2 regions of the Robertmurraya sp. DFI.2.37 genome follow, and region 2 is predicted to be linked to the other one. Evidence: riboswitches for the same ligand, from Rfam matches in the RefSeq annotation. Region 2 holds a riboswitch; the other holds the start of a gene.

Region 1 (10,165 bases), on a different contig from region 2:
TACAACTAAAAGAAGAGTTATTGCTGCAAGGCCAATGAGTGTGCTTCCTGTAAATCCTATAAGAATATAACCACACGCTGCAATAACTGCTGAAATAATTGCATACGGGAGCTGAGTTAATACATGGTCTAAGTGATTAGAACCAGCACCTGTTGACGATAGAATCGTTGTATCAGAAATAGGTGAACAATGGTCACCAAATACAGCACCAGCTAAAACAGCAGCCATGGCCGGCAATAGAAGGGTTACATCTGTTGTTACGGCGATTTCACCAGCTATCGGAAGCAAAATTCCAAATGATCCCCACGATGTTCCAGTAGAAAAGGCCATAATTCCTGCGATAACAAAGAGAATAACCGGTAGAAATGCTGTATTCATTTGCGAACTTTCAACAATACCAGCCAAGTATTTACCCGTTTCCAATTGACCAATAAGATCAACGATTGCCCATGCAAATAATAGGATATAGACTGCTGGCAGCATCGACTTTAACCCTTCTACCACACCAATTGAAAACGTATTGCCAGAAATCCCTTTTTTCACTTTCACTTGACGAAGATATAAAAGAATGGTCACAGCCAATCCAATTAAACCACCATATAAAAGAGAAGCAGACACATCCGTGTTTTCAAATATAGCTAGCAGAGTCGCTTTTCCCTCAACAGCATTTGCTCCAGTCCAAAGCATAGAGCCAACCGTTCCAACAATTAAAGCAATAATTGGCCAAACGAGATCGCCAACCGACCCTTTTGTGCTAACCGGTAAATCTTCTTTCAACTCTCCTGGAATTGTTTTTTCTGGATCATATAATTGCCCAGTTGTCATAGCTCTCTCTTCGTGAAGTTTCATCTGTCCTAAATTAATATTTCGATATACTGTAAGAAAAACTATTACAAATGATACCCAAACATATAAATTCATTGGGATCATTTGAACGAAAGCGGAGAAAGCAGTGTATTCCGTAATTTGGTGGGCAGTGATAATGGACCCGATTATCGCAATAATATAGGCTCCCCAGCTGGATATAGGCGAAATGACACAAACTGGCGCTGATGTAGAATCGATTAAATACGCGAGTTTTGCTCTAGAGACTTTCTGACCATCAGTAATTGGCCTCGAAATTTGTCCTACAGCTAAGGCATTGAAATAGTCGTCAATGAAGATGACAATTCCTAAAATGGCCCCGACTAGCTGAGCTCCAACTCTTGTTCGTACTCGTTTCATCGCCCATTCTCCAAAAGCACGACTTCCTCCAGAAATGGAAATAAATGCTGTTATTATTCCAAGAATAAGCAGGAAAAGAATAATATAGACATTCCAAGTATTCAATGCTCCATCGTCTATGAATATTCCTTTAATAGCTTCGAATATAATTTGCAAAGTTTCACCAATCTTAAACTCCGCTAACAAAAATGCGGCAGCAACTATCCCTACCCCTAAAGATAAGAGCACCCTTCTTGTTAAAATAACCATTAAAATGGCAACAATTGGGGGTATTAATGAAAAAATGGTGTTTGACATATTTGTTCCTCCTTTGTTTTTGGAGGGAGCTTGTAAGATAATACCTAGTAAGTCGTAATCCCAGCCCTGTGAAATGGACTCAGATGGTTCATCTTATAACAAAAAAAGAGTAACGATAGAAAAACTCTATCATTACTCCTTGTTGTAGTAATTCGTTTCTCCATCCGACCTGTAGCTCCCCATTATGGATATCCCATAATGACAGTGTTACTCTTATTCAAAGTAACCCCAGTAATAAAACGGAGACACGTCTTATTACTTCGGCAAAATTTCCTTTCAGCAATGCTCATCGTTGTCATCCTCACATAGCTTACTCTTAAATTATGCACCTCTACCCCACCGAAATGATAAGGTTTATGAAATTATGTTTCCACTATAACATTTCTCCCGTTATTCGTCTACTGGTAATTCTATGGCAGGGAGTGCACCTTGCCCACCATTATTATAATACAGCGGTACATCACCTTCTAAAATCCCTAACGCAATTGGAATCCTTTGTTCTAATGTTGCCACTTCAGTAGCAAACGGGATGATAACTTGAACGTTTACCTTTAATCTAATCAGCACTTCAATATAAACATTGTTGATGCCGACTTCCTTAAATTCTGTTTCAATATTCGATTCCATATCTCCAATTGCCGTAAATTGGACAGGGATTCGTGGTCCCAAATTCCCTAACAGGGCATTATTCGTCGCTTGCCCTAATGGTACATAGTAAACAATTCCCTTTCCATTGCTCGTTTCAACCTGTTCAAATTCAAATTCTGAAATCCTCTGCAGCTCCTCTAAGTCCCCATCCTCCGCTTTTTTAATATTATTCAAAATTAAGCGTGTTGTATCTCTTAGCATCGAATAAATTTTCGCCGTATCAAAATTCGTAAGAGACGTTTCCGTGTCTTTAGTAATTACATCGTTAATATCGACAACCGATCTTTCCAATAACGCTTCATTAATAATCAGTGAAGCAATCTGCCTTGTCTGCGATTCCGCATAAGACATAAGCGTTGGTTTTAATCCTTTATTAATGATCCACAGCCCTGCTATTGTTGAAATAGTAAAAAACACAATCGTTAGAAGGAGCACATATTTGAACGGCAACGGACCTCTTCGGGGTAGCCGACCGCGAAACTTAGCCAAAAAAAATCCCCCCTTTACAAGCTATATGTATGCTGTAAAAAGAAGGACTATCTCAATTTGCTGAATCTTTTACATGAAATGTTGTATCACAACCTGTAATGACTAACGAGAGCTCATCCTCCAGATTGATTTCATAAGGTGAAACGCTTTTTCCTTGTTCCTCAATGATTCTTATAATAGGGCGATCACTAACATGGGCATTCTGTTTTGCAACAACCCCTTTGCGACCATCGCTAAGTGTAACTGTTAATCCAACCGGATAAATGGCAATAGAACGGCGAAATGCCTTCACGATTTCTTCATCAAAAAGAGTACCAGCTCCTGCAAATAAAATTTCCAATCCATTATGCGGAAGCATCGCCCCACGATAAATCCGATCGGATGTAACTGCATCAAACACATCTGCCACTGCAATTATTTTGGCATAAGGGTGTATTTCATCGGCTTTAATTCCACGGGGATAGCCGGATCCATTTAGTCTTTCATGGTGCTGATAAGCACAGTGGGCGACTAATAATGAGACTGTTTTAACATTGCGCAACATATCGAAGCCATCCTCAGCATGCTTCTTAATTTGTTTAAATTCCTCCGCTGTTAACTTTCCTGGTTTAAACAAAACCTCTGTTGGAATTTTCATTTTCCCAACATCGTGTAAAATGGCTCCTAACCCAAGAACTTCAAGTTCTTTCGTTGATAAGCCAAGCTCCTTCCCAATAGCTAAGGAGTACAGTGTTACATTAAACGAGTGGGTGAAAATATAATCATCGTATGTATAGACATCAGATAAAAGTGACAAAAGGCTTTCATCATTCTCGATTTGGGCATATAATTCACGAATAATACCTGTCAAGATTTGTGAAGCTTTTTCAATCACAACTGAACTAGGTAAAGTTTTTACTACTCTTATTTGCTGAAATGTTTCTTGAATAGACGATATTGCTTTTGTTTTTAACTCCCTTGGAATAACGTCTATATAATCAATATCACCCGTCTGTTCATCTTTTACATAAATATATGGAATCCCGATATCTAATAAGCGCTGGATCAAGCTCTCTTGTAATTGAACACCTTCGTTTAGCAGAACCTGTCCTTTGTCATTATAAATCGAACGAGCAAGAATGGTTCCAGGTTCCACCGACGTTGTTGCTACATATCTCATGTCAAACTCCATTTCTGGTACTTTTTTTATTTATTTTATTCTACCATATCCTTTCATTTATAGTCGCTTCATCAGACTATAGCACTGTTTTTTCGCACAATTTGCCAAATTGTGTGAGAAATGGTAAAAACCATCCTGTTCATGAACGGATGGTTTTCGCTGTAGACAATCGGATGATAATACTCTCTGCTCAGCATTGACATTTTGAAATTGCATCTTTCGTCACCGGCTTCCGCTAGTAACCTACATGATAAAACTCCTAACAGAGATGAGCGCATTAATATAAGTTCTGGTATGGATATTGCTGATTCCTGGGTCGAGCAACGAGTAGTTTTTTGATGAAATACTTCAACAAAACAGTCTTTAGTTTAAAAACGATTACACCATTTTTAATAATGCGTCTTTTCCACTCATTCCTTTATGAATGCCCAATGCTTCCGCTTCATAGGTAACCGATTCGAGCGGCGCCTCTAATAGCTGCTCGATCGTTTTTACTCCGACCGCACGACCAGCAATGACTTTCCTATCCTTAAGCTTTTCATTTAATAAAGCGACGTCCAATGCACCGCACATAATATAGCCCTTATCACTTGTTACAACAAGCAAATTGGTTTTAGGTAGAACAACAGATACGCATAAAAATGTATGATCTTCAATGTTAATTGGTGATAAATCAATCATTTTCAACGCTCCTTTCCTCTCTTTCATAATCTATGCAAAGAGTAGGAAAAGCGTGTAAATGAAAAGCCACCAGTTACCCTGTAAATCCTTGATAGATTAACCGGAAGCCGACTAAAATTAAGATGAGTCTAAGAATATGTACAACCGTTTTGCTAGCCAATTTCATATTGATAAACGCCCCAAGCTTTGCCCCGAACCAAGCACCAGGAATTAAAAGAAACGCATATTGCCAATTAATATGCCCGAGACTAATATGAGTAGTTGAACTGACAATTGATGATAAAAAGATCATAAACATCGAGGTTGCGACAGCCACATGCGGCGGGAATAAAAATAACAGGAGCATGGCCGGAACCATAAGGGAACCGCCACCAATACCAAACAAACCTGAAGAAAGCCCGACAATAAAAGCAATGAAAATAGCAATCACCGGTTGAAAGCCATATTCCCACGTTCGTCCTTCATTATCGATGAAAGTTCTATGAATACCATTTTCTGCTTTTAATGGCATAGGTTTAAGCTTATGATTTACCAGCAATAACAGTGATACAAAAATCATAAAAGCCCCAAAAAAAATGTTGAATGTTCGCATATCTAACGTCTGATTAATCCATGCTCCAACGATACCGCCAGGTCCGCTGCCAAGAAAGAAAATCAAACCACTTTTATAGTCAACCATTTTATGTTTCAAATAGGCAAGGGTTGAGGATAAACCTGTAAAAATCATTATAACTAAAGATGTCCCCACGGCAACCTGTGGAGAAATAGTCTGTAAATAGCCTGTATATGTACTAAAAAACAATAAAGCTGGAACAATGATCACTCCGCCGCCTAACCCGATAAGAGATCCGATCGTACCTGCTGCTAGTCCTATTGATAATAAAACAATCCATTCCATTTCTTCGTAGCTCCTAAAGTAAAGTTAAAATAAATCTAACTGTCTTGGTGCAAGGTTTTCATATTCAATTTTCATTAACTCAATCAACTCTTTGCCATTATCTGCAGCATCTCCACCTGAGTTATTGTTGAAAACAACATACACATTTTGGCATTCATTTTGCAGCGACCTTAAGCGATTAACCCATTCCCGCAATTCCTGTTCATTATAACGATACAGATAGCGAACCTCTCTCCAATTTACATCTGTTCGCTTCTGCCAGCCATGTATATTTCGACCATGAAATCTGACAAGTACCTTATCTTTTATTGTCGTTTTTAAAACGATCGGTACTGAACCCTCACCAGCCTGTGGTTCATCACAAATGCTATGGATCCACTGCTCTTGTTCCATGAATTGAAGCGTGCGCTCATAATAAGCTGGCCAAAACCAAGATTGATGTCTGAATTCTAATGCACACGGAATATCCCCCATCTCTTGCCTGCACCATCTCAAGTATTGCACGTTCTCTTTTTTACAGTCAAACCAAGGGGGAAATTGAAACAATACCATAGCAAGCTTGCCCGCCTCTATATAAGGCGTAAGAGAATCTTTAAAAGCTTGAAACATCTCCTTTTTACTGTCGAAAGGAATGTCTCCCCGCTGGTGTCCCGTCATTCCTTGATAGGCCTTGACGATAAATTGAAAACTCTCTGGGGTCTCCTCCACCCATTTTTGAGCATTTTTTAGTGGCTGAACCGCATAAAAACTAGAATCTACTTCCACTGTTGGAAAATATGAAGCATAGATGGCCAATTTATTTTTCTTCGATGATTCAAGCTCATAAAGGCTATCATGGTCTCCCCAGCCAGTTAGCCCAACATAGATCATTTTTCCACCTCCCCCTCGAAAAAGAATAAACACTTTTTTAACTTGAGTCGATTTTAGTAAATGAATTTTAGAAAAAGAAGCATTATGTAGTAGTCCTTTTCGCTTTATGAAATGGATTTAATACACTCATTTTATTTCAAAATAATAAGCTCCTGTCAACCTAAAGCACTCCATAATTTGCTCAATGATCTCGATTTCCGTCCCTGACCCTGACTAGATTAGCGCTCAAGATCCATTTTCTCATACTTCCTTACTGAATGAAGAAGTTTTTACATATCAAAGACCCCGATCAGCAAATTAGGAGAAAGGCTCAGAAACTAGCATTTCCCACAATTTGAACTCTTAATAAAAGCCATTTTTTCGCATGCTCATTGCTGCACAAAGAAAAAAATGCACTGAACCTAAAGTGTTTAGCGACAACAATGAACGCGACTAAAAAAGAGCAGCCTAATGGATGCTCTTGCATTTATTCTACAGTAGGGGTCTCTCGTAACATTCAACTTCTACTTCCTAAATAGTCCATCGTTGTTCGTAATCTCTTTAATCCTTCGATTACTTTTGAACGGGGACAGCCAACATTCATGCGCAAATAGCCCTTACCACCTTCCCCATAAGTCTCACCAGACATAATAGCAACTTTACCATGATGCACTAGAGCTTCTTGCAGTTCTTCATTTGTATATGAGAAATTCGTCATGTCAATCCATGCTAAATAGGTTGCTTCTGGAACATGGAAAGATGCCTGCGGTAAATATTGTTCCAAAAACTCTTTGATCGCGATCATATTTCCTTCAATATATCCATTTAACTCATCCACCCATGAGGCGCATTCATTGTATCCAGTCATGATTCCAAGAGCACCTAAAGTACTGGCTGAAGAGAGACCATCTTTATTTTTTAAAGTTAGCAAAAATTCCTCCCTCAGCTTTAAATTAGGAATTATAGCATATGAACCACCTAGTCCTGGGGTATTAAAAGTTTTGCTTGCCGACGTACAAATACAGATGTTGTCTAGGTCCTGTCCCCCGTTCAAGATCGGGATATGGCAATATGGTTTGCGCACAATATCCATATGAATTTCATCGGAAATTATAAATACTTTATACTTTTTGCACAATATCCTTACTAGTTCTAATTCTTGTTTTGTCCACACACGTCCTGTTGGATTATGGGGGCTGCATAAAAGCAATACTTTCGCTTTCGTATGTGATAGTTTCTCCTCTAAGTCCTCAAAATCAATCTCATACTTGCCGTTATGCTGTACTAATTTATTGGCAAACAAAACCCTCTTATTATCATTAATTACTTTGAAAAAGGCATCATATGCCGGTGTTTGCGTGATAACGTAATCCCCTTCATCTGTTAGCAATTCAATCATTTTAGAAATGGTATAAATGACTGTCGGACTGTAGACAATCCACTTTTTTTCGATTTCAGTTAAAAATCTTTCCCTATACCATGTCGCAATTGCCCCTTTAAAATCATCATGATTCCATCTAGTATAGCCAAAAATCCCATGCTCCAAGCGCTTGTGCAACACTTGAAGCATATTTTGTGGGCACTGAAAATCTGTATCCGAGATAGAAAATGGCAACAGATCTTTTTCTCCAAACCTATCCTCGATGTAATCCCATTGTGTACAGTAAGATCCTACTCTATTTATCACTTGATCAAAAGAAAATGTCATTGTTCTAACCTCGTTGTTCTAGCTCTAACGGTAAGCTTGCTATTCCTGAAGGAAAAACGCCTTCTCAGTTGCCCTTTTTCCAACATGCAAAAAACAAACCGTTTCCACTATTCTTTTAAATCATTTTTTCAAGCTCCGTTTTCACTGCTGCTACTTGCGTTCCAATAATGACCTGAACATTATGTTCATCAAGAACCACTACTCCAAGTGCGCCACAGCTTTTTAACTCTTCTTGATTGACTTTGCTCATATCATCTACCACTAGGCGTAAACGTGTCACACAATTATCAAGTGAATCGAGATTCTCTTTTCCTCCTAATGCCACTAATATACGTTCAACGTCATACTTTCCATTTTTCTTATAAGCTACCTCTTTCGTACTCACATCTTCAGCAATTTCTTCACGACCTGGTGTTTTCAAATTAAATTTCAAAATGGCGTAGCGGAAAACGATATAATAAATAGCAAACCAAATCGCACCAACAACTAGAACAAGATACCATTTCGTATCCATTCCTTGTAAGACTCCAAAAATAAGGAAGTCTAAAATGCCACCATCTGTATTACCAATCACAACACCAAGCAGAGCCATGACCATAAAGCCAAGTCCCGTCAAAATGACATGAATCCCATATAATACTGGGGCAATAAATAAGAATAAAAATTCAATCGGCTCCGTAATTCCTGTCACAAATGTAGCAATAAAACCAGAGATTAATAAACCCTTAATTTTTTTGCGATTCTCAGGACGTGCAGTATGATAAATTGCTAGTGCAACTGCCGGCAGTCCAAACATAAAGGTTGGCATTTTTCCTTGAGAGAGGAATGCTGTTGCTGATGGACTAATAGGAGCACCGCTTTGCAGTTGTGCATAAAAAATATTTAATGCTCCAGAAATCATTTGACCATCAACAAGTTGTGTACCCCCTGCCTCTGTAAAGCGAATCATGGCAACAAGTATATGATGGAGCCCAAATGGAAGAAGTAAACGTTCTCCTGCACCAAACAAAAATGGGCCGAATACGCCTGCCTTTTGAATCGTATTTCCAATCCCAGTGATAGCCATAGCAAAAATAGGCCAAATCATCGGTAAAACGATTCCGACAATCGCTAATGTGAATGCTGTAATAATGGGGACAAAACGAGCCCCACCGAAGAAAGCAAATGAATTAGGCAATTGAATATCATAAAAACGATTGTGCAATAAATAAACAATAATTCCGACAATAATACCGCCAAGAACACCCATTTCTAATGTTTGGATGCCCATAACCATACCTTGACCGGCTTCTCGTAATTTGTCTGCCTCTACTAATTGATTTGTTTCGGTTAAATAGAAATTGATTGATAAATGCATAATAACAAATCCGACAAATCCAGAAAAAGCAGCGACTCCTTTTTCATAACGAACAAGCCCTAACGGGATAGCCATAGCAAATAAAACGGGTAAATACGTAAATGCAAATCCGCCGATTGTCGACAAAAAGCTAAAAATCGTTTGTAAAACAGGATTCCCTAAAAACGGTATTGTTTCGATGGTTGAAGAACTCGTAAACGAACTGCCAATTCCTAGCATCAACCCCATGAAAGCTAATAATGCTACTGGCAACATGAACGTTTTACCTAATCCTTGAAAAAACTCCCAAAATTTTGACCTTACACTCCTGTCCTTTCCCATATCTGCATCTCCTTTATCTCCGTACTCTATCGCTAGAATAACTCCCGCTACAGACTACAGCAAGCGTTTTCACGATGAATGTACGGCGATACATTTTTTGTATAGCGCTTACATTAGCCTTTTTTTCAATGGGGAAAGGAGCATAAATCGCAAATTAAAAGTATTAGCTTTATTAGTGCTTATTTAAATACGTAAGGATAATAAAATCTAAAAGGACAGCCAATGGAAATCTTGAACTCATATCGAGCTCTCCATCATAACAGCTCGTAATATAAGCATGGAAAGTTAGATCCACTTCCTCTTTCAAGCGGCTATTTCTTCTTCCTACTAATGCAATTGTTTTTACCTTTCTTTCTTTTAAAATGTTAGAAAACTCTAAAATATGTAGCGTCTCTCCGCTATACGAAACCAAAATCGCTAAATCATTCTCTCCCATACTGTTAGCAACACTTCTAAGTTCATCCCAATCCTCGCGTGCGTTGCATATTTTTCCTGAAAAAGTAAGCTTTCTTGCTGCATCGACACAAACAGGCA
Region 2 (10,165 bases):
ATTGTGGCTCATTCTTTGAAATGTATTTTGACTTAAGCAACAAAAGTCAAACAAACTCACGAGTCCCTTTCTGTAAGCACTTTTGTTTTGGTAATAATGTTAAGTGTTCAATTTCTTAGTGAAAATCAATCAGACGTTATTTACTTAATAAGCACTCAACTGCTAAATAATATTTGATTGTCACTGCAATGCTCCTATATTATAATTAGTAATGAACAATTAGAATGTTCTAAAAATTATAAGAATAGGGGGGTTACTATGACTGATTTGAAACCGTGGCTAAAGTGCTATCCAGAAGAAATTCCACATACATTGACCTACTCAAATGAACCTGTCCAAAACTATTTAAAGAACACAGCCGAAAAAAATCCAAATAAAATAGCCATTCATTTCATGGGTAAAGAGATGACTTACCAGGAAGTGTACTCTGCATCACTTAAGTTTGCAGCTTATTTGCAAAGCTTAGGTATTGAGAAGGGCGATAGAGTAGCGATCATGCTGCCTAATTGTCCGCAATCTGTGATTAGTTATTATGGAATCTTGTTCGCCGGCGGCATTGTTGTACAAACGAATCCACTTTATATGGAAAGAGAAATTGAGTATCAAATGAATGATTCAGGCTCGAAAATGATTGTGACATTAGATATTCTTTATCCACGCGTCACTAAGGTGATGTCGAAAACTTCTTTGCAACATATTATTGTAACCGCTATCAAGGATTATTTGCCATTTCCGAAAAATTTGGTTTATCCATTTATTCAGAAGAAGCAGTACGGCTTTTCTGTTAATGTAAAGCATGAAGGAAACCAACATCTTTTTACTGAAATATTGAGACAGCCTCAAAAAGCATTACAGAAGCATGAGTTTGATTTTGAAGAGGATCTTGCTTTATTGCAATATACGGGGGGAACAACGGGTTTCCCAAAAGGGGTAATGCTCACTCATAAAAATCTAGTAGCCAATGCATCAATGTGTGAAGCGTGGCTGTATAAATGTAAAAAAGGAGAGGAAGTTGTCCTTGGATTTCTGCCATTTTTTCATGTGTATGGAATGACCACTGTATTGATTTTATCTGTAATGCAAGGCAATAAAATGGTTCTCCTACCAAAATTTGATATGGAAACAGCTTTAAAAACGATAGAAAAGCAGCGTCCTACTTTATTTCCTGGAGCACCGACGATGTATATTGGCTTATTGAATCACCCTGACTTACAAAAATACGATCTTTCATCGATTGATTCCTGTATTTCAGGATCAGCACCGCTCCCTGTTGAAGTACAACAGAAATTCGAGGAGGTTACAGGAGGAAAGCTTGTTGAAGGATATGGTTTGACGGAAACTTCACCTGTCACCCATGCGAACTTTCTTTGGGATCGTCCACGCATAAAAGGAAGTATAGGCGTGCCATGGCCTGATACGGATGCTGCAATCTTTTCTATGGAGACAGGCGAAAAGCTGCCAGCAGGGGAAATTGGGGAAATATGTGTTAAAGGGCCACAGGTCATGAAAGGTTATTGGAATCGTCCAGAAGAAACAGCGCAAACGTTGAAGGATGGTTGGCTGTTAACAGGTGATCTTGGTTATATGGACGAGGACGGATACTTCTACGTAGTCGATCGGAAAAAAGATATGATTATTGCAGGTGGTTTTAACATTTATCCAAGGGAGATAGAAGAGGTTTTATATGAACATCCAGATGTTGTAGAAGTAGTAGCGGCAGGAGTTCCAGATCCGTATCGAGGAGAGACAGTTAAAGCCTATGTTGTGTTAAAGGAAGGTGCGGTTGTCTCAGAAAAGGAATTAGATCAATTTGCAAGAAAGCATTTAGCCTCATATAAGGTACCGAGAATATACGAATTTAGGAACGAATTGCCAAAAACAGCAGTAGGGAAGATTTTGCGAAGATCTTTAGTGGATGAAGAAAAGAAAAAATGGCAAGATGAAGAACAAATAAAGGCATAGTGTAAGGGAGAACTTGTCCTTTTTTACTATAATGATTCGGAAGATATTTTCTTGACATAAATCCAATACACGTCTATCATAAAATTATGAATGATTATTCATTCATAATTTTCTTTTTTGAATTGGTAACTGAAATCGATACTATCATGGGTTTAGATCATATAGGTCAGTGTCTGTGTGGAAATAAAGGTCAAAGTACACGTTCATAACATTCTCCCATTAAGATGGTTCAAAAGCAATTAAAAAAATTGCTGCTTTATCGTTAGGAATGGATATCCCATGTTACATATGTCAGTGTTTCTTGGAAGGAGAGAGCTCGTTGAAAAAGAATAAACCAAAATACAAACAAATTATAGATGCTGCTGTCATCGTAATTGCTGAGAATGGCTATCATCAGGCCCAAGTGTCCAAAATTGCGAAGCAGGCAGGGGTAGCAGATGGTACGATCTATTTATATTTTAAAAATAAAGAGGATATTCTCATCTCTCTCTTTCAAGAAAAAATGGGAAGCTTTGTAGAAAAAATTGAAGAGCAAATTGCAGGAAAAGAAACAGCAGCAGAGAAATTATTAATGATGGTTGAAACGCATTTTAAGATTCTTTCCAAGGATCGCCATTTAGCCATTGTCACACAGTTAGAATTACGGCAATCTAATAAGGAGCTTCGTCTGCGCATTAACCAAGTATTAAAGGGGTATTTAAAAGTTATCGACAAAATCTTAATGGAGGGTAAGGAAAATGGAGAGTTTGCTGCGGACTTAAATTTAAGGCTAGCCCGGCAAATGATTTTCGGAACGATGGATGAAACAGCGACAACATGGGTGATGAATGATTTGAAATATGATTTACAAGCGCTCGCAGCGCCGGTTCACAAGCTGCTTCTGAATGGTTGTCGTGGGGAGCAATAATGGCAAAACATAAGGGGGAAGGTAAATGAGCTATTTAAGCTGGTCAAATGAGCAAAATGTCGCGACGATTAAACTAAATCGTCCACCTGCCAATGCTTTGTCGTCAGGAGTCATTAAGGAACTAGCCGAGGTATTAAATGAATTAGAGCCAAACGAAGAGATTCGGGTTATTTTGATTCATGGTGAAGGAAGGTTTTTCTCTGCTGGAGCGGATATAAAGGAATTTACATCGGTCCAGTCTGGAGAAGAATTTGCAAAGCTAGGAACAAATGGTCAGGAACTATTTGAACGAATGGAGAATTTTCCGAAACCGATTATCGCCGCCATTCATGGTGCAGCCCTTGGTGGTGGGTTAGAATTAGCTATGGCCTGTCATTTCCGGCTTGTGTCTGAAACGGCAAAATTAGGGTTACCAGAATTACAGTTAGGAATTATTCCAGGGTTTGCAGGTTCTCAACGTTTGACTCGCTATGTAGGAGCAGCGATGGCTGCTGAAATGATGTTTACAAGTGATCCAATTACAGGTATAGAAGCAGTCCAATATGGTCTAGCAAATCATGCTTATCGCGAAGAAGAACTGTTGGAAAAGGCGCAGGCAATGGCCGAGAAAATCGCGAAGAAAAGTCCATTGTCTTTGAAAGCAACAATTGAACTGTTGAATTATTCGAAAACAAAGGAATTTTATCAAGGGGTAAAAAGAGAAGCTGAATTGTTTGGTGAAGTATTCCACTCAGAAGATGCAAAAGAAGGAATTGCTGCCTTCCTTGAAAAAAGGAAGCCTGTATTTAAAGGGAAATAACTCATTTTATTTTACGATGAATTTTTTGAAAACATTTTCTATTCTATAATTTGAGAGCGTTAACAATTCGTGTTGCGTTTAAGAGCTTGTATTCCAAGTCTCTTTAACATAGGAAAAAAAGACTTAGACCGAGTCATCTATCTGGAATAATATTAGGAGGGAAAATCATGAACATCTTTGTATTAATGAAGAGAACGTTCGATACGGAAGAGAAGATTTCCATTGCTGGTGGCAAAATTAATGAGGATGGAGCGGAATTCATCATCAATCCTTATGATGAGTATGCAATAGAAGAAGCCATTCAGATTCGTGATTCAAAAGGTGGAGAAGTGACAGTTGTTACGGTTGGAAACGAAGAAGCTGAAAAGCAATTGAGGACTGCATTAGCAATGGGAGCAGATAAGGCAGTATTGATCAATATAGAAGACGATCTTGAAGATAGTGATCAATATACAACAGCAAAAATTCTTGCGGAATATTTAAGTGATAAAGAGCCCGATTTAATCATCGGCGGAAATGTGGCGATCGATGGTGGTTCTGGTCAGGTTGGACCGCGTGTTGCAGAACTTCTTCAAATTCCATATGTGACGACTATTACAAAATTAGAAATAGATGGTTCGGAAGTGACCATTGTTCGGGATGTAGAAGGTGATTCAGAGGTTATTCAAACAAGCTTGCCTTTACTTGTCACAGCTCAACAAGGCTTAAATGAACCACGCTACCCATCTTTGCCAGGGATTATGAAGGCGAAGAAGAAACCATTAGACGAGCTTGAATTGGATGATCTTGATTTGGAAGAGGACGACGTTGAAGCGAAGACGAAAACGATTGAAATTTTCTTACCAGCCGAGAAAGAAGCAGGGAGAGTTCTAGAAGGGGATCTTTCTGCCCAAGTGAAAGAATTAGTGGATCTCCTTCACAATGAAGCAAAAGTAGTTTGAATTTAATGAACGTGTCCGAATAAATAAAGACCTTGAAAAAATATGACGTTGTTAATCTCTGAATCTATTACACAGGAGGAATCGAAATGGCTAGAAAAGTTTTAGTGTTAGGTGAAGTCCGTGACGGACAATTGCGTAACGTATCGCATGAAGCAATTTCCGCGGCCAAGACAGTCGCTGAAGGCGGCGAAGTAGTCGGTGTTTTACTGGGGGATTCAGTTCAGCCTCTAGCTGAAGAATTAATAAAAAATGGTGCGGACAAAGTTGTTGTCGTTGAAAATGAAAAATTGGCCCATTATACATCAGATGGATATGCTCAAGGGTTATTAGCTGTTATAGAAGAAGAGCAGCCTCAAGGGCTTATTATCGGTCATACATCATTAGGGAAGGACCTTTCACCGAAAATTGCGAGCAAACTTCATTCAGGATTAATTTCGGATGTTACAAGCATTGAAGTAACGGGTGGAAATATTGTCTTTACTCGTCCAATTTATTCAGGAAAGGCCTTTGAAAAGAAAATTGTGACAGATGGTTTGATATTTGCAACCATTCGTCCGAATAATATTGCTCCGATAGAGAAGGATGAATCGAGAACAGGAGAAGTTTCTACTCTAGCGGTTGACATTAAAGATTTGCGAACCATTATTAAAGAGGTCGTTAGAAAAGCGACTGAAGGGGTAGACCTTTCGGAAGCAAAAGTGGTTGTTGCTGGAGGCCGTGGAGTTAAAAGTGAAGAAGGATTTGAACCGCTAAAAGAGCTTGCAAATGTACTTGGTGGAGCTGTTGGCGCATCTCGAGGTGCATGTGACGCTGAGTATTGCGACTATTCATTGCAAATTGGCCAAACGGGTAAAGTTGTAACACCTGACCTTTATATCGCTTGTGGAATTTCTGGAGCGATTCAACATTTAGCCGGCATGTCCAATTCAAAAGTCATTGTGGCGATTAATAAGGATCCAGAAGCAAATATCTTTAATGTTGCTGATTATGGTATTGTTGGGGACTTGTTCGAAGTTGTTCCAATGCTGACAGAAGAATTTAAGAAATTGAAAGTGAATGCCTAAATAATGAAACGAGCGGTGCATGAAGCCGCTCGTTTCATTTATATAGGTCGATGTGAAGGACAGCATGAATAGATGCGAGATTTATGGGAAAATTACTTTCGAACAAATTATTCGCATCATAGCATAAACGGTGATATACTGTCGTTAGTATCGTTTTACAGTAAATAGCTATGAAGTTGGGCATGTGATCGAATTCATAGCCAGTTCATTTTAGGAGGTAAATATATAATGGCAATTACAAATGTAACTGACCAAAATTTTGATACTGAAACAAGCTCTGGTGTAGTACTTGCTGATTTTTGGGCACCTTGGTGTGGTCCTTGTAAAATGATTGCTCCTGTTCTTGAGGAGTTAGATTCTGAGCTTGGAGAGAAGTTGAAAATCGTTAAGCTTGATGTCGACGATAATCAAGAAACAGCAGCTAAATTTGGTGTGATGAGCATTCCTACATTATTGGTATTCAAAGATGGGGAAGTTGTAGACAAAGTAGTGGGCTTCCAGCCAAAAGAAGCTTTAGCTGAGCGTTTAAACTCACACTTATAAGAATAAAAGGCTTCCGGCAGACAATGTCGGGAGCTTTTTTGTTGCTTTTGTTTGTTGAGGCTCATTCTTTAAATGAGTGCATCTTTTTTTAGACAATCAATTTTATCTTTTGCTAAGTTCACTTGGGGTTGTGGCATGGTAGGTTGCCTTTCCTAAAGATAGAAGGAAGCTTTATCCCCCACGGGAACAAAACGGACTTTATTGCTGCACAGATACGCCCCCTGTGTTTTTATGCTTACTATACAATAAGCACTTTGGTGCTAGTTATGATATATTTATCTCAAGAATTGCAAAGTTGGGATGAGATTAATGATGAACGACAATTTAAAAAATAAATTAGCTTTTCTCCCAGACCAGCCGGGATGCTATCTTATGAAGGATCGGCAAGGAACGATTATCTATGTTGGGAAAGCGAAGGTTCTCAAGAATAGGGTGCGATCTTATTTTACCGGCTCTCATAATGGAAAAACGCAAGTGCTCGTTAACGAAATCGAGGATTTTGAGTATATTGTAACCTCGTCTAATATGGAAGCACTCTTGCTTGAACTAAACTTAATTAAAAAATATGACCCTAAATATAATGTGATGTTAAAGGATGATAAGACATATCCATTCATTAAACTTACAGCAGAGCGCCACCCCCGCTTAATTACAACGAGAAAGGTGAAAAGGGACAAAGGGAAGTATTTTGGCCCTTACCCTAATGTCGGGGCTGCAAATGAAACGAAGAAATTACTCGATCGTATTTATCCTCTTCGCAAATGTGCAACTCTCCCTGATCGCGTTTGTTTATACTATCATTTAGGTCAGTGCCTAGCACCATGCATCAATGAGGTGCCGGAATCGACATACCGTGAAATGGTTGAAGAAATTACGAGATTTTTAAATGGTGGCTATCAAGAAATCAAAAAAGAATTAACGGAAAAAATGCTAAAGGCTTCTGAAGAGCTTGATTTTGAACGAGCGAAGGAATTTCGTGATCAGATTGCGCATATTGAGTCGACAATGGAAAAGCAAAAAATGACGTCAACAGATTTTACTGATCGAGATGTATTTGGTTATGCAGTAGACAAAGGCTGGATGTGCGTCCAAGTCTTTTTTATCAGACAGGGGAAGCTAATTGAACGGGATGTTTCACTGTTTCCTTTTTATAATGAACCGGAAGAGGAATTTCTAACCTATCTTGGTCGTTTCTATGACGAGGCAAGTCATTTTAAACCGAAAGAAATCCTTTTGCCAGAAAAGGTCGATGAGGATCTCGCGGAAAAGCTCTTAAACGTAAAGATAACAAAGCCAAAACGCGGTCAAAAAAAGGATCTTGTTAAGCTAGCTGCAAAGAATGCAACGATTGCGTTAAAGGAAAAGTTCTCTCTTGTGGAACGGGATGAACAGCGAACGATTAAAGCTATTGAACAATTAGGCAACGAACTGGGCATTTCGATTCCACGGCGTATTGAAGCTTTTGATAATTCAAATATACAAGGGACAGATCCAGTATCAGCACTTGTTGTTTTTATTGACGGAAAACCGGCAAAACGGGAGTATCGCAAGTATAAGATTAAATCAGTCAAAGGTCCTGATGATTATGAATCAATGAGGGAAGTGGTTAGAAGGCGGTATTCGAGAGTTTTAAAGGAACATTTACCGCTACCAGATTTAATTATTATTGATGGTGGAAAAGGGCATGTAGAAGCAGTTCGTGATGTGCTTGAAAATGAGCTGGGATTAGATATCCCTCTGTCAGGTTTAGTAAAGGACGACAAGCATCGGACGTCACAGCTTCTATATGGCAACCCGCTTGAAATCATTCCATTGGCAAGAAACAGTCAAGAGTTTTATTTGCTGCAAAGAATTCAGGATGAAGTACATCGGTTTGCGATTACCTTCCATCGTCAATTACGGGGAAAAACTGCTTTCCAATCCATTTTAGACGACATACCTGGAATTGGAGAAAAGCGAAAAAAGCAGTTATTGAAGCATTTTGGCTCTGTGAAAAAAATGAAAGAAGCAACACTTGAACAGTTTAGAGAATTGGGAATTCCAGCGAAGATCGCAGAGAGCCTATATAAAAAACTACAGGAATGACGTTGTTTTCATAAAATGGCTGTGCTATAATTAGGACAATTTTATATCGCTATCACTTATTAATGACTGAGCGCTAATGATTCTTTGTGAATGTTCAAAATCGGCATTTGCAACCATTACGTAGTTCAGTGATACAGATTTATTTGTACGGTACTTTTCTATTTTTAGAGGAAATTTGGCGATTAAGCCAATAATAATCTAAAAGAAGGAAAAGGCCGAATTAATAAAGTGAAGGTAGAGGTGCGGACGCAAAGAGTAAGGACTTGGAGAAAGATGAGTTTCGAAGAAAAGTCTTGAAAGGGGTGGACCGCCGAAGTGAAGAAAGGCTCATTCCTTTTTTTGCTGGTTCTGTGACCAAATAGGTGCAGAATTGTCAAGACATGTTTGTCTTGGAGAGCTATCTTACTTTGCGAAGACGTAATACTTTAGTTTTTTACGTTGTTACAGCGCAGCAGTGAGATAATTTCTCACTGCTTTTTTTATTGCCTGTTCAACTATGAGGGACACACTTAGGAAGAAAGAAGGGAATGGCATGGGATTAATCGTACAAAAGTTCGGGGGAACGTCTGTAGGAAATTCAGAAAGAATTCTCAATGTAGCAGAAAGAGTCATTGAAGAAAAGAATCGTGGCAATGATGTTGTCGTAGTAGTCTCTGCAATGGGCAAAACAACAGATCAACTTGTGTCACTTGCAGGGGAGGTTACTTCTAGTCCAAGCAAAAGGGAAATGGATATGCTTTTAACGACTGGGGAACAAATCACGATTTCCTTGTTAGCGATGGCATTACAACATAAAGGCTATGATGCGATTGCATTTACAGGCTGGCAAGCAGGAATTGAAACAGAACCAGTATTTGGGAATGCACGTGTTCTAAAAATTGATAGCACTCGTGTACAAGCTGAACTTGAAAAAGGAAAAATCGTCATTGTCGCTGGCTTCCAAGGGGCTACGGCCGATGGAGAAATTGCTACATTAGGTCGGGGAGGGTCTGATACGACAGCGGTTGCTCTAGCGGCAGCATTAAAAGCGGATAAATGTGATATTTATACGGATGTAACAGGGGTTTTTACGACTGATCCTCGCTATGTAAAAGCAGCTCGAAAATTACTCTCGATCTCTTATGATGAGATGTTAGAGCTTGCTAATTTAGGTGCTGGAGTTTTGCATCCGAGAGCGGTTGAGTTTGCTAAAAATTATCATGTTCCTTTAGAAGTACGCTCCAGTATGGAAAGGGAATCAGGAACAATCATCGAGGAGGAAGGAAAAATGGAGCAAAATTTAGTAGTACGGGGGATTGCCTTTGAAGATAAAATTACAAAGGTTACCGTATTAGGTTTATCCAATACATTATCAAGCTTATCAACGATTTTTACGACATTGGCGAATAACCATCTTAATGTTGATATTATTATCCAAAGCACAACGAATAAAAATACAACGGATTTATCATTTTCTATTCATTCAGAGGATTTGAAGGATACGCTGCAGGTTTTAGCGGACAATAAGGAAAGTCTTAAATATGAGACTGTACAATTCGAATCAGATTTAGCAAAAGTATCAATTGTTGGTTCAGGTATGGTTTCAAATCCAGGTGTTGCTGCAAAAATGTTTGAAGTGCTAGCAAATGAGTCAATCGAGGTAAAGATGGTCAGCACATCTGAAATAAAGGTTTCAACGGTTGTAGAAGAGGGAAATATGATCCGTGCTGTAGATTCATTACATCACGCTTTTGAATTAGCAGGTACAGCAGTGAAATCATAAAAGAAAAAAGCCAAAAAGCACTAAACATGCTTTTTGGCTCCATTTATGCACAAAGGATTATCGATGAATAGAGGTACGCTATTCGATCGTATCTTTATTGTC

Evidence for each region. Region 2 has a riboswitch for lysine ahead of PZE06_RS01950 (aspartate kinase). Riboswitches for the same ligand answer to the same signal wherever they lie in the genome.
Region 1: it holds a riboswitch for lysine, as region 2 does, so the genes downstream of both, PZE06_RS23045 (Na+/H+ antiporter NhaC family protein) here and PZE06_RS01950 (aspartate kinase) in region 2, are expected to answer to the same signal.

Annotation. Positions count from the first base shown of each region.
Region 1 covers NZ_JARGEJ010000074.1:212-10,376, forward strand. Annotated here, with positions in the region: gene PZE06_RS23045 (Na+/H+ antiporter NhaC family protein) at 1-1,521, opposite strand, end outside; lysine riboswitch at 1,686-1,863, opposite strand; gene yunB (sporulation protein YunB) at 1,912-2,658, opposite strand; gene PZE06_RS23055 (HD-GYP domain-containing protein) at 2,711-3,817, opposite strand; gene PZE06_RS23060 (YunC family protein) at 4,196-4,498, opposite strand; gene PZE06_RS23065 (sulfite exporter TauE/SafE family protein) at 4,572-5,396, opposite strand; gene PZE06_RS23070 (DUF72 domain-containing protein) at 5,421-6,266, opposite strand; gene PZE06_RS23075 (MalY/PatB family protein) at 6,763-7,953, opposite strand; gene malX (maltose/glucose-specific PTS transporter subunit IIBC) at 8,069-9,631, opposite strand; gene PZE06_RS23085 (MurR/RpiR family transcriptional regulator) at 9,804-10,165, opposite strand, start outside.
Region 2 covers NZ_JARGEJ010000002.1:115,909-126,073, reverse strand. Annotated here, with positions in the region: gene PZE06_RS01985 (long-chain-fatty-acid--CoA ligase) at 259-1,962, shown strand; gene PZE06_RS01980 (fatty acid metabolism transcriptional regulator FadR) at 2,282-2,869, shown strand; gene PZE06_RS01975 (enoyl-CoA hydratase) at 2,895-3,668, shown strand; gene PZE06_RS01970 (electron transfer flavoprotein subunit beta/FixA family protein) at 3,836-4,609, shown strand; gene PZE06_RS01965 (electron transfer flavoprotein subunit alpha/FixB family protein) at 4,696-5,673, shown strand; gene trxA (thioredoxin) at 5,902-6,216, shown strand; gene uvrC (excinuclease ABC subunit UvrC) at 6,529-8,301, shown strand; lysine riboswitch at 8,529-8,709, shown strand; gene PZE06_RS01950 (aspartate kinase) at 8,834-10,063, shown strand; gene PZE06_RS01945 (YslB family protein) at 10,142-10,165, opposite strand, start outside.